4 regions of the Leminorella richardii genome follow, and region 2 is predicted to be linked to each of the others. Evidence: predicted binding sites of a transcription regulator. Region 2 holds the regulator's gene; each other region holds the start of a gene.
The links. Region 2 encodes LexA, which represses DNA repair genes until DNA is damaged. Its sites were predicted from a motif close to TNCTGTATGTACATACAGNA; they were not measured.

Region 1 (2,209 bases), 1.1 Mb from region 2:
CTGCAGAACCGAAGCGCGATAACGTTTTAGTCGAGAGAGGCTTTCGCCTTCTTTGCTTAAACCACACCCTTCTTGGCTACATCTCTGCACTGGGTGCGCACAGGGAAAATCGAGCTGACAGCCCGGCTATTCTTAGCCTGCTTAATGATGCCGTTTGCTATATTGATAGCGCCCTACAGCGAGAAGTAGATGAAAGCGTGCTGGCTCAGCCATTGGAAAGTGTTACTCAACAAATAGCCTTAGCAAGCGCAGGTGATGATGATACGGCCCAGCTTATTGCTCAACAGTTGACTCTCATTGTTAATCTCCTGCCAGAGTTTACGACGTTAGCTAATGAAGTGACTAACAAAACGCCAACTCCGGCGGAGCCTTTATCCTCCAAAGAGTAACTATGGCTTGTAGCTTAATGCTCCTAGGGGAAGTTCTGTTTCTTTAGGGTCATCGTGCTGACTCAGCCCATCAATCAGCTCTTGACGAACCTCACAGGGCAACGCCGCCGCATGGCAGCCTAAAATAGCGCCTGCGAGGGAAAACAGCAGCGCTGTTTTGACGTCCTTCCTGATTTCTCTAATTTTGATAAACGTATTGAGAGCGCCTTCATTAATCAAGTCTTCAATACTTCGTATATTAACCGTGCGTAACAGACGCTCTGTCGCCAACGTCAGGTTGGGGAGATCTTTTAACCGCATCTGTTCTGGCCTGCTCTTATTCTTGCAGTCTGCCAGCGCAGCCGTAAGGGCATAAGAAAGAAAGCGCCTTAGCATGTCTTCACGTTGCCAAAGCGCTTGATGAACGTGATAGTACTTCATTAAAACAGGAATGCCTCTTTTGTTGTAGACGAACTGAGCCATTCCCTGATTAATAAACATCTGCTCCAGTTTACTGTTGGCTCTTAGATAGAATTTTCCCTCAGAGACCAGAGCAAACATAACGTTGTCCTTACAGATGCCATATCCACCAAACATCGACTGGGAACGTAAATCGCCAAAATCACGAAAGTACACGATGATGTCTCTGACGTACTGCCTCATTACATCTCTTTCCATATTATCCCTTCACTATTTTACGGTTTAAAGCCAGGTTTCATCATTCAACTAAGTCAAATTAGTTATCATAAGAAATTATTTACATTATTAACAATTACCAAATTTTCCTCAGAATTAATAGAGAGTTAATCTGCTGAGAATATTAAATTTGCGAGATATCGTGAAAATAGTTGATTTTCTTTAGTGATAAGAATACTGTACGGACATACAGTAAAGATTAAAGGAGCCTGCTATGTACACTACGTCAATCGTCGCCAATAATGCTTCAAATGCCCCTCTGCGTGAGCTAAACGCACACGCCAGTAAGGCTGTCAACTTGGTTAGCGAAATTGTGTACGATCCGCAAAACCCTTTTACACTCCACCTGTTAATGCCTTTTTTACAGCAGTTAGGGCAGCAAGAACGCTGGCAACTGTGGCTTTCTCCGGAGCGCCGCTTAAATCGGCACTGGATAAGCCGTTTAGGTCTATCAGAAAGAAAGAGCGTTTCACTACGTACTGCCTCCATTCAGGAAAGCGTTCAGACTCTGGAAAAAGCCCTACGCAGCGGAAATTTCAGTTCAGTCACTGCTTGGCTGCCCGCATTAAGCGTTGAAGACAGACAGCGTTTGGATCTAGCGGCAGAAGAAGGCGACTGCTACTGCTTCATTCTTCAACCGATGGCAACATACCGTAACAATATTTCTCACGATATCTTTGGCAATCACTGGCATTAATATTGGCCAATTGAGAGCACTAAACACACCGTTTTCGAATTAAATTTATAAAATGCAGCGATTCCCCATTTTTTATGAAGAAAATCAAACGGTGAGCAAATTGCGTTTAGGGGGTGGAAAAGGTGTCTACCGATTAATCCTAAGCTCCTCTCATCCCTTATAATGAAATGAGCACTAGAGAAAGAAACATAAGATAATAGTGCCCTCTAATTAAGAAACCCCTTTTTAATTTGCTAAGGAAAAGGCTGCTATTTGCTGCCTAAATAAGTCAATTTAATTGATGTTTCGACTTTCATCTTGGTATTAACCAGATGATTTATTAACGCTTTGAATATGCTTCTTTACCTAAACTAACATAACATTACATTTCTCTTCAGCTCAAGCACCCTATATCCCCACTCCAGCCTTAAGCACCGCACAAAATGCTCATAGATTCTCAGACGTTAAA
Region 2 (2,209 bases):
TCTTAATGCTTTTAATTCTATCGTATTCGCTTTTTTCAAATAAAAAAGAGAGGAGAAAGGGATAAGGCTTTCTCCCCCTGAATTGAAAATGCAATATTTCGTTTATAATGCATCGTTACAGCACGTAGCGATGTGGCGCCATTTTCCAGCACCATCAGCTGGTTGTCAATTAATTTATAAAGTAAACTATTTCTTTGTGAATAGAGTTTGATTCTGAAAAAATACAAGATGAAATTCCCCTTTATTTGGCTTTAGGCAGTGCGTCAGTTTGCTATTTTTAAATTTTATGAAATATTCCTTATTGCTTTGGCAAATGACGTCTTGCTTTATATACATACTTTTTATTAATTAAGTCTTTTGATGCACGATCGAAACGTTAATCATTCGTTATAACAATAGGAAAAAGTACCATTACGTTATTTTATGTGCTATTTCCGATGGGGATGGTAAATATAGTTCAAATGAATCATCGTTCCTTTTCTGAGGACTCTTTAGGATGCATTTTTAGATACGCCTCGTAATTATGTTGTTTAGTGGTTCCCATATGTCTGATACCTGTATATACTCACAGCATTACTGTATAAAAAAACAGGCTGAAGGAATCGAGAGATGAAAGCATTAACCGCTAGGCAGCAACAGATCTATGACATGATTCGCGAGCATATTGGTCAGTCCGGTATGCCGCCAACCAGAGCGGAAATTGCCAGAACGCTCGGCTTTAAGTCCCCTAATGCTGCAGAAGAGCACCTGAAAGCAATGGCGAGAAAGGGCGTTATTGAAATCGTTACTGGTGCTTCCCGAGGGATTCGGCTGTTGATGGAAGAGGCGGAGGAAGAGACGGGCCTGCCGCTGATTGGGCGAGTTGCCGCAGGGGAACCTCTGCTGGCACAGGAGCATATTGAAAGCCACTACCGCGTCGATCCGGCGCTGTTTCGCCCACACGCTGACTTTTTGCTACGGGTTAGCGGTATGTCCATGAAAGACATCGGGATCGTCGATGGCGATCTTTTAGCCGTTCACAAGACGCAGGATGTCCGCAACGGGCAGGTTGTGGTTGCGCGCATCGACGATGAAGTCACCGTCAAGCGTCTCAAAAAGCAGGGCAACGTCGTTCAGCTGCTGCCGGAAAATGAAGAGTTCTCTCCGATTGTAGTTGACCTAAGCGAGCAGAGCCTGACGATCGAAGGCTTAGCCGTTGGCGTTATCCGTAACGGTGATTGGATGTAAGAAATATCAAGCTGACCGATCGAGTACACTGATGCTGCTTCGGTCAGCGCGTTAACGCTAAAAGCGCCTTCGGGCGCTTTTTTTACGTGCGGAGTTTGGGTTCAGTTGTCGAGAGGGGGTAAGCGAGAGCCCTATGGGAGCTAACGGAGCTATGCGCTTTGCTTATTGCACTGGCCACAGGTACCGTGCGTTTCAAGCACGCTGTGCTGAATGGTGAAGCTGCTTTCATCCGCCAGCGACTTAAGCAGTTTGTCTATACCTTTAGCGTGGTGCTCAGCCACCAGTCCACAGCTGTCGCAGATAAACAGGGCGGAGGTATGCAGCGGTTCACCAACGTGGTGACAAACGACGTAGCTGTTGGTGGACTCAATCTTGTGAATAAAGCCCTGTTCAAGAAGAAAATCGAGAGCGCGATAAACCGTAGGCGGCTTCGCCTGTGGTTCTGATTCCCGCAGCAGGTCTAGCAGATCGTAAGCGCTGATGGCATTTGGCTGCTCGGCCATTAGCTGCAAAACCAGCTGACGCTGTGGCGTCAGGCGAACGGCTCGCTGTTCACACAGCTTTTGCGCTTTGGCTAACATTGAGGTGATGTTAACTGAGACCATCTTACTTCTCTCCTGATAAACAGAAAGCCAATACTACCACGCTAGAGCAAGAACGCCGATAGGGAGCTTTACGCATCCGTGAGCCGTGTGGGAGAAAGGCGCTTGGCGCTGAGGCTTTATTCGCTTGCTGTGTTACAATTATCGGCCTTTTATGACGCTGCTGTGCTGAAAATAAAGCACAGCAGCGACTTTGATAAAACCAAAAGAGTGAATTTTACGTCGATGTCCCAATTTCCTTCTCACCGCTTCTCCGTCGCTCCCATGCTGGACTGGACAGATCGCCACTGCCGATATTTTCATCGTTTACTCACTCGGCAAACCCTGCTGTATACCGAAATGGTGACGACGGGTGCAATCCTGTTTGGCAAAGGGGACTA
Region 3 (2,209 bases), 240 kb from region 2:
CAGAATTTTGGCGAAAATACCGCCATGCTGCTAATGCTTGGCCTGTACACGCTGGCGGTAAAAGCCGGTATGCCAGTGGTGGTCATTGGCTGCGTTTTTGGCAGCCTGTTGGCGATATCGATTGGCGGCCTGTGGATAGTTCAGCTGTTAAGAAAGCGCGGCCAGTAGCCGTTATCCTGCCGCCCGCTATTTCGCAGGCGGCAGACTGAAGTATTTTGCCAGAAGCGCCCGCGTAAAGGCTTTTTTCAGATAGAAACCTCGCGGCAGCGTCATAATCGGCTGGCCGAATTCTCCAATAGCCTCCGTCAGCGCGCGCGCGTTGGCAGCCTTCGGGCGAATCTGCAACACCTCTCCGTGCCGGGCAGTAATCGTTTCTACTTTTCCCAGCACAATCAGATCCATCAACTCTTCCCAGTCGCGCTTTAGCTGCATTTCTTCTTCTGCATCCGGGCTCCACAGTAGGGCTGTACCGATACGGCGCTCAGCCAGAGGAATATGCCTTTCTCCCTCGACGGGAACCCATAATACTCTTTGCAGCTTTTTTCGAAGATGGCTGCTTTCCCAGGTTACGCCGCTGTTGTTAGTGAGTGGCGCAACGCAAACGAAGGTGGTTTCCAGCGGATTGCCCTGTTGGCTAACGGGAATGGTTTTAAGCTCAATGCCCAAGTGGGGGAAATCCTGCTCTGGCTTACTGCCCGCGCTGGCTCCCAGATAGTGTTCCAGCAGCATACCGACCCATCCCTTATCCCGCTTTAAGTCGTTAGGAATGGGTAGCCCTGCGGCGTCTGCCAGCGCTTTCATGGTGTACCCCGCCAGCGCGGTTGCGCGCCGGTAAAGTTCTTGTTCACTTTCCGGTACAGGAAGAGACGTTACCGTACTGGGCATCAGGGAGTCCGCTTATCTGCTCTAAATTTGTACAGCCGGAGAGGGGTTTATGCACTCCACCGAGTATACCGTTAGAAAATAAATTAACGTGATGGTTTATATCATGATTTTGTGTCCACGGCCTAGTGTGATAGACATCACATTGAGTAAAGGCATCAGTAAGCCACCGACAGTGAACAGGATCTTACACCATGTTATCCACAGATATCTTGGATAACTCACAAAAGTCGCAGCACTGTTTTCATTTACAGCATTGACGATAGGTCTTTTTTGCGCATCAAACTCGGTATTGGTCAACTTTTTATCACTGACTGTGGATAAAGTGGGCGGAGGTCGTTTTTTGCTCACGTTCTCTGACATGGAATGCGGGAGACACAGTTTTCTTCTGTATAGAACTGTCATTATATAAATATCTAATTGATTATTAATTGTTTTAAAGGCTTATTCTTTAATTGCTGAAAGAGGCCTGTGGAGACTTCTACCCATATTGTCATCGGGTTTTTCACATGGATATCCACAGTAAACGTGCATAACACAGGATGAAATAGCCTTTGGCTGTTTATAACTTTGTTTGATTTGTCAAGTTATGCTCAGAAGGGGAAAGGATAAGGGAATCTCACCCAGAGGTTTACCGCATCGTTGAAGCTGTGTCCTGCAACTGTATGCGGATGGCGCTGGCGATCATTTTTACGCAGAGCAAGCCGCGAGTAACGCGGCACCGCGTAAAAATGACCCCAGCCCTTCGGGACGCGTGCCAAAAGGGCGTACTCCGCCTTGATTACGCCCTTTTGGCTCAGCCTCGCCACCGCGTACAGTTGCGGGACACAGCCTAGTATGAAACAATCAGCCCATCTTTAAAGAATTATGCTTTGAGGTAGTCTAGTGATCGATGATGATGGCTACCGCCCGAATGTTGGTATCGTAATTTGTAATAAGCAGGGACAGGTGTTGTGGGCCAGGCGGTTTGGTCAACACTCGTGGCAGTTTCCTCAGGGCGGTATCAACGCAGGGGAATCACCTGAGCAGGCCATGTATCGCGAGCTTTTTGAAGAGGTCGGGCTGAGTCGTAAAGACGTCAAAGTCCTTGGCTGTACGCGTAACTGGTTACGATATAAGTTACCAAAACGTTTGGTGCGTTGGGATACTAAACCCGTTTGTATTGGTCAGAAGCAGAAATGGTTTTTACTGCAGCTGATGAGTAATGAGTCCGATATCAATATGCAGCGCAGCAGTACGCCGGAGTTCGATGGCTGGCGCTGGGTAAGCTACTGGTATCCGGTACGACAAGTCGTCTCCTTTAAGCGCGACGTTTATCGCCGAGTCA
Region 4 (2,209 bases), 1.8 Mb from region 2:
GCGCTGCGTCAGGCGCTGCTCTTCCACCAGCTTGTCGTTCGCCAGCAGCACTTTGCGGCGATCCACCAGCTCCTCTTTAATGCCTTCAATAGCCTCAAGAATACGCTCACGCGGCGTTACGTAGTGGCTTTTTGGGTAAACGGTAAAGCGCGGCACTACCTGTTGAACCTGACCTGTTAGCGGGTCAAACAGCGACAGACGCTCAACCTCTTCATCAAACAGCTCAATGCGCAGCGCGTATTCGTCCGATTCTGCCGGGAACACGTCAATCACCTCACCGCGCACGCGGAAAGTACTGCGCTGGAAGGCCTGATCGTTGCGCGTGTACTGAAGTTCAGACAGCCGCTGTAGGATAGCGCGCTGATCGATAATCATGCCGCGCGTTAAGTGCAGCATCATCTTTAAATAGGCGTCGGGATCCCCCAGACCATATATCGCCGAAACGGACGCAACCAGCACCACATCACGGCGCTCCAGCAGGGCTTTGGTCGCCGATAGCCGCATCTGTTCGATGTGTTCGTTAATGGAGGCGTCTTTCTCGATAAAAGTGTCGGAACTCGGCACATAGGCTTCTGGCTGGTAGTAGTCGTAGTAAGAGACAAAATACTCAACGGCGTTTTCCGGAAAGAAGGCTTTCATTTCGCCGTAAAGCTGAGCCGCCAGCGTTTTGTTGGGCGCCAGAATCATGGTCGGGCGCTCCAGCTGAGCAATCACATTAGCAATGGTGAACGTTTTACCGGAGCCGGTCACTCCCAGCAGCGTCTGATGCGCCAGACCGTCCTCCAGCCCTTCGGATAGTCGCCGAATGGCCTCAGGCTGATCGCCTGCGGGCTGAAAGGCTGAATGAAGCTTAAATGTTTTGCTCATGATTAAGACTACCTGCACTCATCGTTAATGGCCGACATGACGCCGTGAGAACGCGATCTCTTTAGTATGTAAAACGAGGGCTTTTTTACCACACACATTATACTGTATATTAAGCCAGTATAGAACCTTTGTCTGATAAGCGACTCATTGTTCAGCGTAAATTGAAGCCGACAAATAGGGTCACGCAGAACAGCATTCGTCAAGTAACAAAAATCGGTTTTATCCCCAGAAACTGATTGACATTTTATATTTCAGGCAATTCTCTCGCCATGGCAGAGTCGTTGTAAAACGTCGACGAATTCGGCCCCTTGATTTTGTTTAATTTATTGATATTAAATAGTTTTAAATTAATGACGAGAATCCAGACAAAAACAGAAAGAACCGCACTCCCACTAGGCTGACGTCATTTTTCTAACGTTAATACACAAGGTTATCCACAGGAATGGTGGATAAGTAAAATTTTCCTACTAATACTGCTACATTGCGAATGACCGGCGGCTCGCTCAAGCCGGAAAAACGTCGCTAATAAAAAAATTTTTGTGCTGTTTTCACAGAAAAGAATGCATAAAAAAATGGGTGAAATTCGTGACATATATCGAAAGAAAAACCAACGCGCCGCAAGCACAGTAACAGATTGGCGATTTATGCCGCAGATCTTTTGATCGCTCTATCATTTTATGGTCGAATGGAGGCTCTCTCCCAACACTTAACCCGGCGCCTCGCGATATACGATGAAATACCAGATTATTGCCCTTGATTTAGACGGCACGCTGCTGACGTCTCAAAAACAAATCTTACCCGAGTCCCTCAACGCCTTAGCACAGGCACGCCGTCAAGGCGTGAAAGTTGTTATCGCTACCGGACGTCACCACGTGGCTATTCATCCTTTCTATCAGGCGCTTGATTTGGATACGCCCGCCATTTGCTGTAACGGCACCTATGCCTACCACTATCAAAATCAGCGCGTACTTTCCGGATCGCCGTTGAGCAAAGAGCAGGCGCTTCATCTCGCCAAGAGGCTGCGAGAGCATCCTATTCGCAGCCTGCTGTATGTTGACGGTGCCATGCAGTATGAACGCCACGATGAGGCCATTGGGCGCTGGCAAGCATGGGCCTCGCGCCTCCCTGAACATCAGCGTCCGGTCATTGAGCAGGTCGAAAGCTATGAGGCCGCGATTGAACGAGCGGATAACGTCTGGAAGTTCGCTACCGTTTGTGATGACGCTGAGCTTCTGTCTCGCTTTAGCGACCAGATAGAACAGGAGTTGGGATTAACCTGCGAACGCTCATGGCACAACCAGATCGATATGGCGCAAAGGGGTAACAGTAAGGGAAGTCGATT

Region 1: the regulator LexA is predicted to act here: its motif matches at 1,240-1,259, upstream of sulA (SOS-induced cell division inhibitor SulA).
Region 3: the regulator LexA is predicted to act here: its motif matches at 903-922, upstream of mutH (DNA mismatch repair endonuclease MutH).
Region 4: the regulator LexA is predicted to act here: its motif matches at 968-987, upstream of uvrB (excinuclease ABC subunit UvrB).

Annotation. Positions count from the first base shown of each region.
Region 1 is NZ_LS483470.1:1,557,678-1,559,886, reverse strand. Features, by position in the region: gene yccS (YccS family putative transporter) at 1-389, shown strand, start outside; gene DQM29_RS07230 (TfoX/Sxy family DNA transformation protein) at 390-1,046, opposite strand; gene sulA (SOS-induced cell division inhibitor SulA) at 1,279-1,761, shown strand.
Region 2 is NZ_LS483470.1:448,481-450,689, forward strand. Features, by position in the region: gene lexA (transcriptional repressor LexA) at 610-1,227, shown strand; gene zur (zinc uptake transcriptional repressor Zur) at 1,377-1,832, opposite strand; gene dusA (tRNA dihydrouridine(20/20a) synthase DusA) at 2,055-2,209, shown strand, end outside.
Region 3 is NZ_LS483470.1:686,010-688,218, forward strand. Features, by position in the region: gene lplT (lysophospholipid transporter LplT) at 1-168, shown strand, start outside; gene mutH (DNA mismatch repair endonuclease MutH) at 187-885, opposite strand; gene rppH (RNA pyrophosphohydrolase) at 1,768-2,209, shown strand, end outside.
Region 4 is NZ_LS483470.1:2,291,530-2,293,738, forward strand. Features, by position in the region: gene uvrB (excinuclease ABC subunit UvrB) at 1-867, opposite strand, end outside; gene DQM29_RS10475 (pyridoxal phosphatase) at 1,599-2,209, shown strand, end outside.